4 regions of the Bacillus sp. S10(2024) genome follow, and region 1 is predicted to be linked to each of the others. Evidence: a T-box and tRNA genes for the amino acid it is inferred to sense, from the RefSeq annotation. Region 1 holds a T-box; the other regions hold tRNA genes.

Region 1 (4,195 bases):
TATTATTTTTTTGTAACTGATTTTGTTCGTTCTCTGCTAGTTGGCCTGCATTTAGTAACGAAAAAATAATTAATGCTTCTAGTGACATTTAGATAACTCCCTCTTTTCTATCACTTTTGATACTTACAGCATACACGCCTATTATGAACTTGAAGTGAACATACGGAAAATTTTAAAACAAAAGACTTCGGTATGATTACACCGAAGCCCTTCATTTATTTCTATATATCCATTTTAATTTTTCAACATATAAATCGCTGCTACGGAAAATACACCATGAGCGTTTCTATGTACGACCAGATGCTCTTGCTCCCCTAAAAAGTAGAGCGCTTTTAAGTCGGTTTTTTAATATATATATTCTTACGCTATTTCTTTGCGCTTTTCACCTAAAGAGTAGTTCGCAACTTTTGTAATTAAGCTATTTGAAATGAAGTAAATCTCCCCAGTTTCTGCAACTAACTGCGTCGTACGAAGTCCTACTTCTTCGATGACGCCGTCGATATCATTAATTTTCACTTTATCGCCAACTGAAAATTGATCTTCAAAAATAATGAAGAATCCTGTTACAATATCTTTTACTAAGTTTTGTGCACCAAAACCAATTGCTAAACCGGCAACACTCACCCCAGCAAGAAGCGCTTTAATATCGATTCCTACTGTTTCTAGAACCGTCATAACAACCATGAAGTACACAACATAATGGACAATATTTTGACAAAGCTTCGTTAATGTCGCCTCACGTCTTTCATTTGTACGTACAGGGGCTTTACTGCTCATCTTAAAAATTTGTTCAATTCCTACATTAGTGACACGAATAATCACTTTTGCCACAATAAAAATAAGGATAATTTTAAGAATAATTCCCCCAAATTTCATTAATTTTTCGGGATTTAAAACATAATCTTCTAATATACTTTGAATATCCAAAATATTTACTCCTCTCTTTCAAAATGCAAAAAGCGTAAGAACTCTTACGCTTTTTTGCATGTTAGTAACGGATTAAGAAATATTTTTTCTTACCGCGGCGAATGATTGTAAATTTACCTTCAATGCGGTCTTTTTCTGTTACCATGTAATCTAACTCTTGTGTACGTTCACCATTTACATAAACCGCACCATTTGTAATATCTTCGCGTGCTTGACGTTTTGACGGTGAAATTTTACTTTCTACAAGTACATCTACTAATAATGCATCTTCTACACTACGCTCTACAGATGGTACATCTTTAAATCCTTGCTCGATTTCCGCTGCTGTTAATTCTGCAACAGAACCACTAAATAATGCTGCTGAAATTTTAATTGCTTGCTCTAATGCTTCAGCGCCGTGAACAAGTTTTGTCATTTCAGAAGCTAATGCTTTTTGTGCTTCACGCTTTTCAGGTGCTTCTGCAACCTGTTTTTCTAACTCAAGAATCTCTTCATGAGATAAGAATGTGAAGTATTTTAAGTATTTCACAACATCGCGATCATCTGTGTTAATCCAGAATTGGTAGAACTCGTAAGGCGTTGTTTTTTCTGGGTCTAACCAAACCGCGCCGCCTTCTGTTTTTCCAAACTTCGTACCGTCAGATTTCGTTACAAGCGGTACAGTTAAGCCGAATGCTTTCGCATCTTCTTCTGATTTACGGATTAATTCTAAACCAGCTGTAATGTTTCCCCATTGGTCACTACCACCGATTTGTAATCTACAACCGTGTGTTTGGTATAAGTTTAAGAAATCGTATGATTGTAAAATCATGTAGCTAAACTCAGTGAATGAGATACCTGTTTCTAAACGGGACGCAACTGTATCTTTCGCTAACATGTAGTTTAAACCAAAGTTTTTACCGATATCGCGTAAGAATGTAATTAAATCTAAAGAACCAATCCAATCGTAGTTGTTTGCGATTGTTGCTGGATTTCCCTCTTTATTGAAGTCTAAGAAGTTAGAAAGCTGCTCTTTAATACGCTCACTGAAAAAGGCAACTGTTTCTTTTTCATTTAATGTACGCTCTGCTTTCTTACCACTTGGGTCACCAATTAAACCTGTAGCTCCGCCAACAAGTGCAATTGGCTGATGTCCTGCTTGTTGGAAACGACGTAATATTAAAATTGGTAGCATATGACCAATATGTAAACTATCAGCTGTTGGGTCAAAACCGCAGTATAATTTCACACTTTCTTTCTCTAATAGTTCTTGTAAACCTTCTGCATCCGTTTGTTGGTTAATTAGGCCACGAAACTCAAGATCTTGTAAAATGTTCATCCTATTCACTCCTTTAAAATAGCTTGTGCGCGGAATTTCAAAACATAAAAAAATCGCCCCTCAAATAAGGGACGATTTTAATTATCGCGTTACCACCCTAGTTGCAGGCAAAAAAACCTGCCACCTCATTCACATAACGGCTCATCACCGTCTTTCCCCTTTCGGATGAAATCCAATCGAAGAAAGATGCTCCAGGGTCGTAATTCGCGATCATTTATGTGCTGATTTTCACCGACCATCAGCTCTCTAAAACAGGGAAATGATCACTACTGTTCCCTTTCCACGCTCGATTATTTATATACTTCTTTTTATAACATCATTTGTATATGCCTGTCAAATGCAGCCCTAAATTTTTCGGTTATAATTTCATTATATCACTTTTTTAAAACTTTACTGGCTGGCAAAGAATATCGTCAGTAAAGAAAGAAGTGGAACACAAGCTAACAGAGAGATATGAAATGCAACTGATAAATCATTACCAATTGTCGCTTCAACAGGATCTTTAGCCGGAGACGCAAGAAAACGTAAAAATCGATCTCCCCTATTCGCTTTTTGCGGAAAATCAGGAACTTCCACATAATCACTATCTAAATGCTGTTTCAATCTATATTCCTTATCAAAGGGATTTTCGGTCAATTTCATCCACCTCCAGCAATTGCTTCAATTTCTTCATGCCATGATAAAGCCTCGATTTCACCGTTCCTATAGGAATATCTAGTACCTCTGCGATTTCCTTTTGTGGCATATCATGATAATAAAAAAGAATAATGACCGCTCGTTGATCTTCTGGAACCTTCAAAATTGCTTCTCTCACTGTAAGACGGTCTTCTTGCGAAAATTCCTTCTCTTGAATCGGTAGAAGAAATGGTATAAGTGAACGCCACTTCTTTCTTCGATTCAGTTTATTAATCATAAGCCGATACCCAATTTGAAACAGATATGTTTTAATCTTTCCTTTTTCAATCTCATACATATGTTTCTTACGTTCTAACCTCAAAAACGTATCTTGAACAAGGTCTATGCTCAGCTGTTCATCACGGTTAAAGCGATATAAAAACGTATATAACGCTGGTTTGATTAAAACATACAACCGTTCCCCTGCTCGTTCATCTCCCTTTTGATAGGCGAGCATCAATTCCTCCTCAATCCCAATTTGCGCCATGTTTTTTAATCTCCTTTATCCCTTTTAAGGTTAGAGATATCCGGCTAATTAAATATAAACTTGCAACAATCGTCCATATTTGAGATTGATTCGTAAAAAATTGCACATATGGATTTTCAACTGTTAATCCGCTTAAAACTAAGAAATTTAACACTTGTACGCATATACAAGCGTATACTGCAATACAGACGGATATTGTATCAAATACATTCCACCGAAAATAAACTTTTGTTTTTGTAAAGTCGATTTTATTTCCAGCTTTTCTTACGATATATTTCTTGTCAAAAGGGATAAGGATTGAAAATATAATAATCATCGTACACGCTAACATAATCATCGAAACTTTAAACCCTATCGCAATAGGCATAAGGGTCCCTGCAGCAAATACGACTATAACGCCAATGAAAGTCAATGAAAGCATCCATTTATTTGACATATAAAGTGCCTCCTAATTTATTTTTCATAAACTTATACAAATACTGGAGGCAAATGGTTCAAAAAATCATTTTATTTCTTTTTTCGTTTTTACAATAACGTACTTAAAATAAGCAAGTTCTGAAATATACTTGATTCAGAACTTGCTTATTTAATGTTCCATCATAGACCGTCGCCTATTGGCAAATTACCAAGCCTTTAAGTTCCCTAGTTTCACTTTATCCCACACTAACGTGTAGCAGTGGATTGATTAACAAGGCTAACCATAAGTAAGAAATAGACTTTACTTATAAAAATGACTATGGTCGTTTTTCCAGCGCTAATTTAATCCCAAATGCCAAAAGTACAAAACC
Region 2 (4,195 bases), 1.1 Mb from region 1:
ATACACCACCGAAGCTGCGGATTGATACCTATGGTATCAGTGGTAGGGGAGCGTTCTAAGTGCTGTGAAGTCAGATCGTAAGGACTGGTGGAGCGCTTAGAAGTGAGAATGCCGGTATGAGTAGCGAAAGACGGGTGAGAATCCCGTCCACCGAATGCCTAAGGTTTCCTGAGGAAGGCTCGTCCGCTCAGGGTTAGTCAGGACCTAAGCCGAGGCCGACAGGCGTAGGCGATGGACAACAGGTTGATATTCCTGTACCACCTCTTTATCGTTTGAGCAATGGAGGGACGCAGAAGGATAGAAGAAGCGTGCGATTGGTTGTGCACGTCCAAGCAGTTAGGCTGGTAAGTAGGCAAATCCGCTTACCGTGAAGGCTGAGCTGTGATGGGGAAGCTCCTTATGGAGCGAAGTCTTTGATTCCCCGCTGCCAAGAAAAGCTTCTAGCGAGATAAAAGGTGCCTGTACCGCAAACCGACACAGGTAGGCGAGGAGAGAATCCTAAGGTGTGCGAGAGAACTCTGGTTAAGGAACTCGGCAAAATGACCCCGTAACTTCGGGAGAAGGGGTGCTTTCTTAACGGAAAGCCGCAGTGAATAGGCCCAAGCGACTGTTTAGCAAAAACACAGGTCTCTGCGAAGCCGTAAGGCGAAGTATAGGGGCTGACACCTGCCCGGTGCTGGAAGGTTAAGGAGAGGGGTTAGCGCAAGCGAAGCTCTGAACTGAAGCCCCAGTAAACGGCGGCCGTAACTATAACGGTCCTAAGGTAGCGAAATTCCTTGTCGGGTAAGTTCCGACCCGCACGAAAGGTGTAACGATTTGGGCACTGTCTCAACCAGAGACTCGGTGAAATTATAGTACCTGTGAAGATGCAGGTTACCCGCGACAGGACGGAAAGACCCCGTGGAGCTTTACTGTAGCCTGATATTGAATTTTGGTACAGCTTGTACAGGATAGGCGGGAGCCTTTGAAGCCGGAGCGCTAGCTTCGGTGGAGGCGCTGGTGGGATACCGCCCTGGCTGTATTGAAATTCTAACCTACGGGTCTTATCGACCCGGGAGACAGTGTCAGGTGGGCAGTTTGACTGGGGCGGTCGCCTCCTAAAAAGTAACGGAGGCGCCCAAAGGTTCCCTCAGAATGGTTGGAAATCATTCGTAGAGTGCAAAGGCATAAGGGAGCTTGACTGCGAGACCTACAAGTCGAGCAGGGACGAAAGTCGGGCTTAGTGATCCGGTGGTTCCGCATGGAAGGGCCATCGCTCAACGGATAAAAGCTACCCCGGGGATAACAGGCTTATCTCCCCCAAGAGTCCACATCGACGGGGAGGTTTGGCACCTCGATGTCGGCTCATCGCATCCTGGGGCTGTAGTCGGTCCCAAGGGTTGGGCTGTTCGCCCATTAAAGCGGTACGCGAGCTGGGTTCAGAACGTCGTGAGACAGTTCGGTCCCTATCCGTCGTGGGCGTAGGAAATTTGAGAGGAGCTGTCCTTAGTACGAGAGGACCGGGATGGACGCACCGCTGGTGTACCAGTTGTTCTGCCAAGGGCATAGCTGGGTAGCTATGTGCGGAAGGGATAAGTGCTGAAAGCATCTAAGCATGAAGCCCCCCTCAAGATGAGATTTCCCATAGCGTTAAGCTAGTAAGATCCCTGAAAGATGATCAGGTTGATAGGTTCGAGGTGGAAGCGTGGTGACACGTGGAGCTGACGAATACTAATAGATCGAGGACTTAACCATATAATATGAAGCAAATGTTATCTAGTTTTGAAGGAATATACCTTCATAAGTCTGGTAATGATGGCAGAGAGGTCACACCCGTTCCCATACCGAACACGGAAGTTAAGCTCTCTAGCGCCGATGGTAGTTGGGACTTTGTCCCTGTGAGAGTAGGACGTTGCCAGGCTTGTATTATTCCGCAGTAGCTCAGTGGTAGAGCTATCGGCTGTTAACCGATCGGTCGTAGGTTCGAGTCCTACCTGCGGAGCCATATGCTTCCATAGCTCAGCTGGTAGAGCACTTCCATGGTAAGGAAGAGGTCACCGGTTCAAGCCCGGTTGGAAGCTTGCGAGAAGTATCAAAAATTTTTGGCCCGTTGGTCAAGTGGTTAAGACACCGCCCTTTCACGGCGGTAACACGGGTTCGAATCCCGTACGGGTCACCACTTTTGGAGGATTAGCTCAGCTGGGAGAGCACCTGCCTTACAAGCAGGGGGTCGGCGGTTCGATCCCGTCATCCTCCACCATATAAGTTTTCATGTCGGAGGGGTAGCGAAGTGGCTAAACGCGGCGGACTGTAAATCCGCTCCTTCGGGTTCGGCAGTTCGAATCTGCCCCCCTCCACCATTTTAAAAAAACAACCTTATAAAGGTTTATTTTTTTGGTGAGACGATTATACTAGTAAGTATTAATGGGCTATAGCCAAGCGGTAAGGCAACGGACTTTGACTCCGTCATGCGCTGGTTCGAATCCAGCTAGCCCAGCCATTTAAGAGCCATTAGCTCAGTTGGTAGAGCATCTGACTTTTAATCAGAGGGTCGAAGGTTCGAGTCCTTCATGGCTCACCATTTTTGCGGAAGTAGTTCAGTGGTAGAATACAACCTTGCCAAGGTTGGGGTCGCGGGTTCGAATCCCGTCTTCCGCTCCAACCTGGGGCCTTAGCTCAGCTGGGAGAGCGCCTGCCTTGCACGCAGGAGGTCAGCGGTTCGATCCCGCTAGGCTCCATACAGTTAAAAAAGCTTGAAGTCGAATAATAGACTTCAAGCTTTTTTGTTTATATAAATTCAATTTTGATGCTTCGATGCAGAATACAATATAACAGCTACTTGCTTTCTCCTTTTGTTTTAAACCTTGTGTGGGGTAGAAAAGGGTCCTGGCCGCTTCTAGGCATGGCCAGATGCTCTCGCCTCCCTAAAAAAGAAAAGTTTTTTAGTTTTAATTTATATATTTTTGATGACTCCAACTTTAATATTAAAGTTGGAGGGAGTTGTTTCATGTGAAGATTATTATTGCATCCGATTCATATAAAGAAAGTTTAACAGCTTTAGAAGTATGTGAAGCAGTAGAAAAAGGATTTTGCTCTATATACCCAAAAGCAGAGTATATAAAAATTCCTATTGCAGATGGTGGAGAAGGAACAGTACAAGCACTTGTTGATGCAACGCAAGGGAAAATCGTGAATCTTCCTGTGACAGGTCCATTAGGAAACGTAGTAGAAGGGTTTTACGGCCTTTCTGCAGATCAACAGACGGCTTTTATTGAAATGGCAGCTGCGTCTGGTTTACATCATGTTCCACTTGAGAAGAGGAATCCGTTTTTAACGACAACAAGAGGGACGGGAGAACTCATTTTACACGCATTAGAACAAGGCGTCCATCGTATCATTTTAGGACTTGGAGGAAGTGCTACAAACGATGGAGGAGCAGGAATGTTATCCGCGTTAGGTGTACGTTTTTTTGATAGCAGTAATTGCGTTATAGAGCCAAATGGAGGAAACTTAGATTGTATTACTTATTTTGATATATCACAGTTAGACCCTCGTTTAGCGCAGGTTGAAATTGAAGCAGCTTGTGACGTCACGAATCCTTTAACAGGGGTGACAGGGGCATCTTTTATATTTGGAAGACAAAAAGGAGCCACAGACGAGATGATAGAGCGGTTAGATTGCAATTTAAAGTATTATGCTAGGTTAATTAAACAAACTCTTCATGTTGATATCGAATTTGTCCCAGGAGCAGGTGCTGCAGGCGGACTTGGAGCAGCTATTGTTGCCTTTTTCCATGGTACACTTAGAAAAGGTATTGATATTGTACTTGATTACACGAATTTTAATGTTCATTTGCAAAATGCAGATTTAGTGATTACAGGAGAAGGAAGAATTGATGAACAGACAGTCTATGGAAAAGCGCCTATAGGAGTAGCAAAACGAGCTAAAGAACATAATCTTCCTGTTATTGCAATTGCCGGAGCTGTTCACCCAAATCATACTCCGATTTATGAAGAGGGCATTGATGCTGTATTTAGTATCGTTTCAGGAGTAATGACATTAGAAGAAGCGTATGAAATGGGAAAAGAAAATATTTATACTACAGCACGAAATATTGCGGCTATATGGAAACTAGGATTAAAAAATCGTCCCTACTCGTAAGGGACGATTTTTTTATGCATATTTTAGCGGGAAATTCTCACTTTATGGCTTCTTT
Region 3 (4,195 bases), 1.4 Mb from region 1:
AGATAAAAGGTGCCTGTACCGCAAACCGACACAGGTAGGCGAGGAGAGAATCCTAAGGTGTGCGAGAGAACTCTGGTTAAGGAACTCGGCAAAATGACCCCGTAACTTCGGGAGAAGGGGTGCTTTCTTAACGGAAAGCCGCAGTGAATAGGCCCAAGCGACTGTTTAGCAAAAACACAGGTCTCTGCGAAGCCGTAAGGCGAAGTATAGGGGCTGACACCTGCCCGGTGCTGGAAGGTTAAGGAGAGGGGTTAGCGCAAGCGAAGCTCTGAACTGAAGCCCCAGTAAACGGCGGCCGTAACTATAACGGTCCTAAGGTAGCGAAATTCCTTGTCGGGTAAGTTCCGACCCGCACGAAAGGTGTAACGATTTGGGCACTGTCTCAACCAGAGACTCGGTGAAATTATAGTACCTGTGAAGATGCAGGTTACCCGCGACAGGACGGAAAGACCCCGTGGAGCTTTACTGTAGCCTGATATTGAATTTTGGTACAGCTTGTACAGGATAGGCGGGAGCCTTTGAAGCCGGAGCGCTAGCTTCGGTGGAGGCGCTGGTGGGATACCGCCCTGGCTGTATTGAAATTCTAACCTACGGGTCTTATCGACCCGGGAGACAGTGTCAGGTGGGCAGTTTGACTGGGGCGGTCGCCTCCTAAAAAGTAACGGAGGCGCCCAAAGGTTCCCTCAGAATGGTTGGAAATCATTCGTAGAGTGCAAAGGCATAAGGGAGCTTGACTGCGAGACCTACAAGTCGAGCAGGGACGAAAGTCGGGCTTAGTGATCCGGTGGTTCCGCATGGAAGGGCCATCGCTCAACGGATAAAAGCTACCCCGGGGATAACAGGCTTATCTCCCCCAAGAGTCCACATCGACGGGGAGGTTTGGCACCTCGATGTCGGCTCATCGCATCCTGGGGCTGTAGTCGGTCCCAAGGGTTGGGCTGTTCGCCCATTAAAGCGGTACGCGAGCTGGGTTCAGAACGTCGTGAGACAGTTCGGTCCCTATCCGTCGTGGGCGTAGGAAATTTGAGAGGAGCTGTCCTTAGTACGAGAGGACCGGGATGGACGCACCGCTGGTGTACCAGTTGTTCTGCCAAGGGCATAGCTGGGTAGCTATGTGCGGAAGGGATAAGTGCTGAAAGCATCTAAGCATGAAGCCCCCCTCAAGATGAGATTTCCCATAGCGTTAAGCTAGTAAGATCCCTGAAAGATGATCAGGTTGATAGGTTCGAGGTGGAAGCGTGGTGACACGTGGAGCTGACGAATACTAATAGATCGAGGGCTTAACCATATAATATGAAGCAAATGTTATCTAGTTTTGAAGGAATATACCTTCATAAGTCTGGTAATGATGGCAGAGAGGTCACACCCGTTCCCATACCGAACACGGAAGTTAAGCTCTCTAGCGCCGATGGTAGTTGGGACTTTGTCCCTGTGAGAGTAGGACGTTGCCAGGCTTGTATTATTCCGCAGTAGCTCAGTGGTAGAGCTATCGGCTGTTAACCGATCGGTCGTAGGTTCGAGTCCTACCTGCGGAGCCAATTGGAGAGCTGTCCGAGATGGCCGAAGGAGCACGATTGGAAATCGTGTATACGTCACAAGCGTATCAAGGGTTCGAATCCCTTGCTCTCCGCCATAAAAACTTTGGCCCGTTGGTCAAGTGGTTAAGACACCGCCCTTTCACGGCGGTAACACGGGTTCGAATCCCGTACGGGTCACCACTTTGGAGGATTAGCTCAGCTGGGAGAGCACCTGCCTTACAAGCAGGGGGTCGGCGGTTCGATCCCGTCATCCTCCACCATTTAAAACAATGAATAGTATCATCGCGGGGTGGAGCAGTCTGGTAGCTCGTCGGGCTCATAACCCGAAGGTCGCAGGTTCAAATCCTGTCCCCGCAACCAATGGTCCCGTGGTGTAGTGGTTAACATGCCTGCCTGTCACGCAGGAGATCGCCGGTTCGACCCCGGTCGGGACCGCCATTTATATTAAGGCTCGGTAGCTCAGTCGGTAGAGCAGAGGACTGAAAATCCTCGTGTCGGCGGTTCGATTCCGTCCCGAGCCACCATTTTTCAAATAAATACGCCGGCTTAGCTCAATTGGTAGAGCAACTGACTTGTAATCAGTAGGTTGGGGGTTCAAGTCCTCTAGCCGGCACCATGTAAGTTTCGGAGGGGTAGCGAAGTGGCTAAACGCGGCGGACTGTAAATCCGCTCCTTCGGGTTCGGCAGTTCGAATCTGCCCCCCTCCACCATTTACATTTTATATAGGGGCATAGTTTAACGGTAGAACAGAGGTCTCCAAAACCTCCGGCGTGGGTTCGATTCCTACTGCCCCTGCCAAAACAGCATGGCGGCTGTGGCGAAGTGGTTAACGCATCGGATTGTGGCTCCGACACTCGTGGGTTCGATTCCCATCAGTCGCCCCATTTTTAAATATCACTTTACAAAATAAGTGGATTATGATAATATATTAAATGTCCTGATTGGATATTTTAAGTAATAAAATAACAAATACATCATATAATGTATTAATTATTCGGTGGGCTATAGCCAAGCGGTAAGGCAACGGACTTTGACTCCGTCATGCGCTGGTTCGAATCCAGCTAGCCCAGCCATTTTTGCGGAAGTAGTTCAGTGGTAGAATACAACCTTGCCAAGGTTGGGGTCGCGGGTTCGAATCCCGTCTTCCGCTCCAAATTTAATATGGCGGCATAGCCAAGTGGTAAGGCAGAGGTCTGCAAAACCTTTACCACCGGTTCAAATCCGGTTGCCGCCTCCATATTATGCCGATGTGGCGGAATTGGCAGACGCGCACGACTCAAAATCGTGTTCCTTCTGGAGTGTCGGTTCGACCCCGACCATCGGTACTGTTTAGACGAGTGAATCGTCTTTTTTATTTGTCTTTTTATTATCAATTAAACGTTAATATACAGTAATATCAAGCGTTCCTACTTTGTGGGGACGCTTTTTTATGTATTCTTCTTTGGAAATTATCATCTAATATGTTACATATTACGCGTTCATGTGATTCTACCTAATCGTATGAACTAAGTCTTATTCGTTGAAAGGGGAAAGACGTAGCGATGTTTTAGACGACGGAGAATTAGCTATCGTGCGTCGGGAAACTGAAACATTTAGAAATGTTTAATGACGCAGTGAACCTTTTTCTTAAAGATGTGATAGACGTAATCTGGATCCTACACAATGCGATACTATTGTAAAGAACTCACAATTAGTGTAAACAAAAAAGCCATACCGGCTAGTATGGCTTTCTTTCTAATTATTAAATTGTTATGCTTGTTGAAGTGGTGGTCGGCCGTGGTCGTAAACAGGAGCAGGTGTGTCGCCTTTATTAGCATATTGAACGTAACCATTATCAGGTTTTGATATGAAATGGTCTGCGTGGGTAGCTTGCTGTGTTTCAAAAGAATTATTTAAACCAAAAGAAAGAACTCCAACAACAGATAAACCAACAGTAATAGCACCTAATTTTTTCATTATTTTAACGCTCCTTTACTTAATAGTTTGTGCTTAGCTTCGTAACATGTATTAAAATAATCGCTAACTTTTTCATGATTATTCAACTTACGAAACTCAACAGCTAACAACTCCCCATATTCCTCAACATAGTCCCATAATCCTTGTTTCTCAAAATAACAAATACCTTTTTTTACCGCTTCCTCTACTAAATTAATTGAAAGTCCCTCATTTAATGCTTTCAAAATGTTGAAATGATAGATATATTCTTCGTTTCCTGTTTCAGAACAGATTTTTAAACCTCTTTCAATTAATTCTTGTGCAATATTTGTTTCACCTAGTTTATAATGTTCCCTAGCTTGTAGAAAATTGGCTTTGAAATGATTAGGAATTTTCCCTGTTACTTCAGATAAATGACGAATAGCTAAAGTAGATAAATTTTGAGTAGCATATAATAAACCTAAATTATGCCTAACTACTAAAATTAATTTTTCTTCATTATGTTTCTGTAAAATATCGATTGCACGATTTAAATGTTCTTCAGCTTGCTCAAACTGTTTTAAAAATATACATGCAGTTCCTAAAGTATTTTCGCATGAGGCGATTTTAATTTCATATCCAGCATGTTTCGAAAATGCCTCTTTAGCTTTGTTTGTATATTGAATGGACGCTAACATCTTAGAAGTATGATGATTAAATACAGCGAACTTTTGATTAAATTC
Region 4 (4,195 bases), 1.6 Mb from region 1:
TTCTCTACAACAGGAATCATTCCTATATCTTCTTCTTTCATTTTCACCGCTGCTTCATAAACGTTATCTAGTGGCGTACATTGTACAATATTCGTGCTCATCAATTCTCGAACAGTTGTCATAAATATATTACCCTCCTTTACACACTTTAGCATTTCCAACCCCCTTCATTTCGATTCGCCAGTTTCTTAAAAGATAAATGAGATACCATCTCTCATTTATAATTACGCTTTATCAAATGTAGAGAGCGATCTAACCTAAAATCCCAATTAGATGTTTAAGTGGTGGGTAGTTGACCTACTTGCCATAAAATGCAAAATAAATTGGATATTGACTACTACAATGACCAATTCTAAAAACATTAGAATTGTGGGGGGAAAGTATAAACTTTATCGTTCTTCATAAAGAAAACGACTCGTTAAGATACAGAGTATAAGTAGGACGGGGTTAGTAAAAGAAATACTTTATACCGTAAAATATTTATGCAACATTCCGCTGTACAAACTTAAAAGTGAATTAATATAGTTCCATTTTGAGTATAACTAAAATAATCCATTAGTTAAAATATAATGCACTATATTCTTTCCTAATTACACAAAATCATACAAAATCCTTCATTATTTATAATAAAAAATAAAATATTTTATAATATGGTAAAAATATACTTATTGTTATAATAACGTGAAACGACCATCAGTAGGGTTTCTTTATTCGCTCTTCTCATTCTTACTGCCCAAAAGTAGTCGAATAAACATATGTATAAGGAGATCATTAATCAAAGAAGTAATTATATTTGTTATAACAAATATAATATATGGAAGGTATAATTTATAATATTATTTTTCTTTAAATAAAAAGAGTCAGCACCATGCTGACTCTTTTTATAATGACCCGTACGGGATTCGAACCCGTGTTACCGCCGTGAAAGGGCGGTGTCTTAACCACTTGACCAACGGGCCATGGCTCCGCAGGTAGGACTCGAACCTACGACCGATCGGTTAACAGCCGATAGCTCTACCACTGAGCTACTGCGGAATATGGTGGGCCTAAATGGACTCGAACCATCGACCTCACGCTTATCAGGCGTGCGCTCTAACCAGCTGAGCTATAGGCCCATATTTCTTACAGGGGCAGTAGGAATCGAACCCACACCGGAGGTTTTGGAGACCTCTGTTCTACCTTTAAACTATGCCCCTAAGTGGTGCCGGCTAGAGGACTTGAACCCCCAACCTACTGATTACAAGTCAGTTGCTCTACCAATTGAGCTAAGCCGGCTAGTTTACAAAAAAAAAAAAATGATGGCTCGGGACGGAATCGAACCGCCGACACGAGGATTTTCAGTCCTCTGCTCTACCGACTGAGCTACCGAGCCTTTATGTAAATGGCGGTCCCGACCGGGGTCGAACCGGCGATCTCCTGCGTGACAGGCAGGCATGTTAACCACTACACCACGGGACCATTGGTTGCGGGGACAGGATTTGAACCTGCGACCTTCGGGTTATGAGCCCGACGAGCTACCAGACTGCTCCACCCCGCGATGATATAATATTCTTTTAAATAAAAAATGGAGGAGGTAGAGGGATTCGAACCCCCGCGCGACTCTCGCCGCCTGTCGGTTTTCAAGACCGATCCCTTCAGCCGAACTTGGGTATACCTCCATATATATAAAGCTTTAATGGTGGAGCCTAGCGGGATCGAACCGCTGACCTCCTGCGTGCAAGGCAGGCGCTCTCCCAGCTGAGCTAAGGCCCCATTGTTTTAAAACTATCGGGAAGACAGGATTTGAACCTGCGACCCCCTGGTCCCAAACCAGGTGCTCTACCAAGCTGAGCCACTTCCCGTTAATAAAGCGCGCCCGAGAGGACTCGAACCCCTAACCTTTTGATCCGTAGTCAAACGCTCTATCCAATTGAGCTACGGGCGCATATGGTGCCGAGGGCGGGGGTCGAACCCGCACGGTGGTCACCCACCGCAGGATTTTAAGTCCTGTGCGTCTGCCTGTTCCGCCACCCCGGCGTCATATTGAAAATTGGAGCGGAAGACGGGATTCGAACCCGCGACCCCAACCTTGGCAAGGTTGTATTCTACCACTGAACTACTTCCGCAAAACATATATGACTTATTGCTTATTTAATTGAAAGTGCGGGTGAAGGGAGTCGAACCCCCACGCCAAAGGCGCCAGATCCTAAGTCTGGTGCGTCTGCCAATTCCGCCACACCCGCATATTACATTTTAAAAATGGTGAGCCATGAAGGACTCGAACCTTCGACCCTCTGATTAAAAGTCAGATGCTCTACCAACTGAGCTAATGGCTCTTACTTAAATGGCTGGGCTAGCTGGATTCGAACCAGCGCATGACGGAGTCAAAGTCCGTTGCCTTACCGCTTGGCTATAGCCCATCAAATGGTGGAGGGGGGCAGATTCGAACTGCCGAACCCGAAGGAGCGGATTTACAGTCCGCCGCGTTTAGCCACTTCGCTACCCCTCCGACATGAAAACTTATATGGTGGAGGATGACGGGATCGAACCGCCGACCCCCTGCTTGTAAGGCAGGTGCTCTCCCAGCTGAGCTAATCCTCCATTTGCCTGGCAACGTCCTACTCTCACAGGGGCAAAGCCCCAACTACCATCGGCGCTAGAGAGCTTAACTTCCGTGTTCGGTATGGGAACGGGTGTGACCTCTCTGCCATCATTACCAGACTATATTCATTTGAGACAATCATTATTATACTTGATTGAGTTAAAAAGTCAATAAGTTTTTTTATGTTCTCTCAAAACTAGATAACACTTGCTTCATATTATATGGTTAAGTCCTCGATCTATTAGTATTCGTCAGCTCCACGTGTCACCACGCTTCCACCTCGAACCTATCAACCTGATCATCTTTCAGGGATCTTACTAGCTTAACGCTATGGGAAATCTCATCTTGAGGGGGGCTTCATGCTTAGATGCTTTCAGCACTTATCCCTTCCGCACATAGCTACCCAGCTATGCCCTTGGCAGAACAACTGGTACACCAGCGGTGCGTCCATCCCGGTCCTCTCGTACTAAGGACAGCTCCTCTCAAATTTCCTACGCCCACGACGGATAGGGACCGAACTGTCTCACGACGTTCTGAACCCAGCTCGCGTACCGCTTTAATGGGCGAACAGCCCAACCCTTGGGACCGACTACAGCCCCAGGATGCGATGAGCCGACATCGAGGTGCCAAACCTCCCCGTCGATGTGGACTCTTGGGGGAGATAAGCCTGTTATCCCCGGGGTAGCTTTTATCCGTTGAGCGATGGCCCTTCCATGCGGAACCACCGGATCACTAAGCCCGACTTTCGTCCCTGCTCGACTTGTAGGTCTCGCAGTCAAGCTCCCTTATGCCTTTGCACTCTACGAATGATTTCCAACCATTCTGAGGGAACCTTTGGGCGCCTCCGTTACTTTTTAGGAGGCGACCGCCCCAGTCAAACTGCCCACCTGACACTGTCTCCCGGGTCGATAAGACCCGTAGGTTAGAATTTCAATACAGCCAGGGCGGTATCCCACCAGCGCCTCCACCGAAGCTAGCGCTCCGGCTTCAAAGGCTCCCGCCTATCCTGTACAAGCTGTACCAAAATTCAATATCAGGCTACAGTAAAGCTCCACGGGGTCTTTCCGTCCTGTCGCGGGTAACCTGCATCTTCACAGGTACTATAATTTCACCGAGTCTCTGGTTGAGACAGTGCCCAAATCGTTACACCTTTCGTGCGGGTCGGAACTTACCCGACAAGGAATTTCGCTACCTTAGGACCGTTATAGTTACGGCCGCCGTTTACTGGGGCTTCAGTTCAGAGCTTCGCTTGCGCTAACCCCTCTCCTTAACCTTCCAGCACCGGGCAGGTGTCAGCCCCTATACTTCGCCTTACGGCTTCGCAGAGACCTGTGTTTTTGCTAAACAGTCGCTTGGGCCTATTCACTGCGGCTTTCCGTTAAGAAAGCACCCCTTCTCCCGAAGTTACGGGGTCATTTTGCCGAGTTCCTTAACCAGAGTTCTCTCGCACACCTTAGGATTCTCTCCTCGCCTACCTGTGTCGGTTTGCGGTACAGGCACCTTTTATCTCGCTAGAAGCTTTTCTTGGCAGCGGGGAATCAAAGACTTCGCTCCATAAGGAGCTTCCCCATCACAGCTCAGCCTTCGCGGTAAGCGGATTTGCCTACTTACCAG

The links. A T-box is a leader RNA that pairs with one kind of tRNA and senses whether it is charged. The one in region 1 lies ahead of tyrS (tyrosine--tRNA ligase), so its partner is inferred to be a tRNA-Tyr.
Region 2: it has a tRNA-Tyr gene. The T-box ahead of tyrS (tyrosine--tRNA ligase) is inferred to sense a tRNA for this amino acid. The anticodon was not compared.
Region 3: it has a tRNA-Tyr gene. The T-box ahead of tyrS (tyrosine--tRNA ligase) is inferred to sense a tRNA for this amino acid. The anticodon was not compared.
Region 4: it has a tRNA-Tyr gene. The T-box ahead of tyrS (tyrosine--tRNA ligase) is inferred to sense a tRNA for this amino acid. The anticodon was not compared.

What each region holds. Positions count from the first base shown of each region.
Region 1 is NZ_JBFLUR010000002.1:4,448,114-4,452,308, reverse strand. It holds gene AB1280_RS22635 (transporter) at 1-88, opposite strand, end outside; gene AB1280_RS22630 (mechanosensitive ion channel family protein) at 361-927, opposite strand; gene tyrS (tyrosine--tRNA ligase) at 989-2,245, opposite strand; T-box leader at 2,310-2,537, opposite strand; gene AB1280_RS22620 (hypothetical protein) at 2,636-2,881, opposite strand; gene AB1280_RS22615 (RNA polymerase sigma factor) at 2,862-3,407, opposite strand; gene AB1280_RS22610 (hypothetical protein) at 3,388-3,843, opposite strand; gene AB1280_RS22605 (LysE family translocator) at 4,142-4,195, opposite strand, start outside.
Region 2 is NZ_JBFLUR010000002.1:3,392,718-3,396,912, reverse strand. It holds rRNA gene AB1280_RS17250 (23S ribosomal RNA) at 1-1,734, shown strand, start outside; rRNA gene rrf (5S ribosomal RNA) at 1,785-1,900, shown strand; tRNA gene AB1280_RS17240 (tRNA-Asn) at 1,910-1,984, shown strand; tRNA gene AB1280_RS17235 (tRNA-Thr) at 1,988-2,060, shown strand; tRNA gene AB1280_RS17230 (tRNA-Glu) at 2,084-2,158, shown strand; tRNA gene AB1280_RS17225 (tRNA-Val) at 2,164-2,239, shown strand; tRNA gene AB1280_RS17220 (tRNA-Tyr) at 2,256-2,339, shown strand; tRNA gene AB1280_RS17215 (tRNA-Gln) at 2,405-2,479, shown strand; tRNA gene AB1280_RS17210 (tRNA-Lys) at 2,485-2,560, shown strand; tRNA gene AB1280_RS17205 (tRNA-Gly) at 2,566-2,640, shown strand; tRNA gene AB1280_RS17200 (tRNA-Ala) at 2,645-2,717, shown strand; gene AB1280_RS17195 (glycerate kinase) at 2,989-4,140, shown strand.
Region 3 is NZ_JBFLUR010000002.1:3,007,821-3,012,015, reverse strand. It holds rRNA gene AB1280_RS15380 (23S ribosomal RNA) at 1-1,288, shown strand, start outside; rRNA gene rrf (5S ribosomal RNA) at 1,339-1,454, shown strand; tRNA gene AB1280_RS15370 (tRNA-Asn) at 1,464-1,538, shown strand; tRNA gene AB1280_RS15365 (tRNA-Ser) at 1,542-1,633, shown strand; tRNA gene AB1280_RS15360 (tRNA-Glu) at 1,644-1,718, shown strand; tRNA gene AB1280_RS15355 (tRNA-Val) at 1,723-1,798, shown strand; tRNA gene AB1280_RS15350 (tRNA-Met) at 1,822-1,898, shown strand; tRNA gene AB1280_RS15345 (tRNA-Asp) at 1,901-1,976, shown strand; tRNA gene AB1280_RS15340 (tRNA-Phe) at 1,987-2,062, shown strand; tRNA gene AB1280_RS15335 (tRNA-Thr) at 2,079-2,154, shown strand; tRNA gene AB1280_RS15330 (tRNA-Tyr) at 2,165-2,248, shown strand; tRNA gene AB1280_RS15325 (tRNA-Trp) at 2,263-2,336, shown strand; tRNA gene AB1280_RS15320 (tRNA-His) at 2,347-2,422, shown strand; tRNA gene AB1280_RS15315 (tRNA-Gln) at 2,537-2,611, shown strand; tRNA gene AB1280_RS15310 (tRNA-Gly) at 2,617-2,691, shown strand; tRNA gene AB1280_RS15305 (tRNA-Cys) at 2,702-2,775, shown strand; tRNA gene AB1280_RS15300 (tRNA-Leu) at 2,782-2,863, shown strand; gene AB1280_RS15295 (Phr family secreted Rap phosphatase inhibitor) at 3,288-3,494, opposite strand; gene AB1280_RS15290 (tetratricopeptide repeat protein) at 3,494-4,195, opposite strand, start outside.
Region 4 is NZ_JBFLUR010000002.1:2,813,284-2,817,478, forward strand. It holds gene AB1280_RS14375 (CBS domain-containing protein) at 1-122, opposite strand, end outside; tRNA gene AB1280_RS14380 (tRNA-Glu) at 888-959, opposite strand; tRNA gene AB1280_RS14385 (tRNA-Asn) at 961-1,035, opposite strand; tRNA gene AB1280_RS14390 (tRNA-Ile) at 1,039-1,115, opposite strand; tRNA gene AB1280_RS14395 (tRNA-Trp) at 1,126-1,196, opposite strand; tRNA gene AB1280_RS14400 (tRNA-Thr) at 1,200-1,275, opposite strand; tRNA gene AB1280_RS14405 (tRNA-Phe) at 1,300-1,372, opposite strand; tRNA gene AB1280_RS14410 (tRNA-Asp) at 1,383-1,458, opposite strand; tRNA gene AB1280_RS14415 (tRNA-Met) at 1,461-1,537, opposite strand; tRNA gene AB1280_RS14420 (tRNA-Ser) at 1,566-1,658, opposite strand; tRNA gene AB1280_RS14425 (tRNA-Ala) at 1,677-1,752, opposite strand; tRNA gene AB1280_RS14430 (tRNA-Pro) at 1,768-1,841, opposite strand; tRNA gene AB1280_RS14435 (tRNA-Arg) at 1,851-1,924, opposite strand; tRNA gene AB1280_RS14440 (tRNA-Leu) at 1,928-2,016, opposite strand; tRNA gene AB1280_RS14445 (tRNA-Gly) at 2,031-2,105, opposite strand; tRNA gene AB1280_RS14450 (tRNA-Leu) at 2,142-2,222, opposite strand; tRNA gene AB1280_RS14455 (tRNA-Lys) at 2,240-2,315, opposite strand; tRNA gene AB1280_RS14460 (tRNA-Gln) at 2,325-2,399, opposite strand; tRNA gene AB1280_RS14465 (tRNA-Tyr) at 2,405-2,488, opposite strand; tRNA gene AB1280_RS14470 (tRNA-Val) at 2,505-2,580, opposite strand; rRNA gene rrf (5S ribosomal RNA) at 2,585-2,700, opposite strand; rRNA gene AB1280_RS14480 (23S ribosomal RNA) at 2,803-4,195, opposite strand, start outside.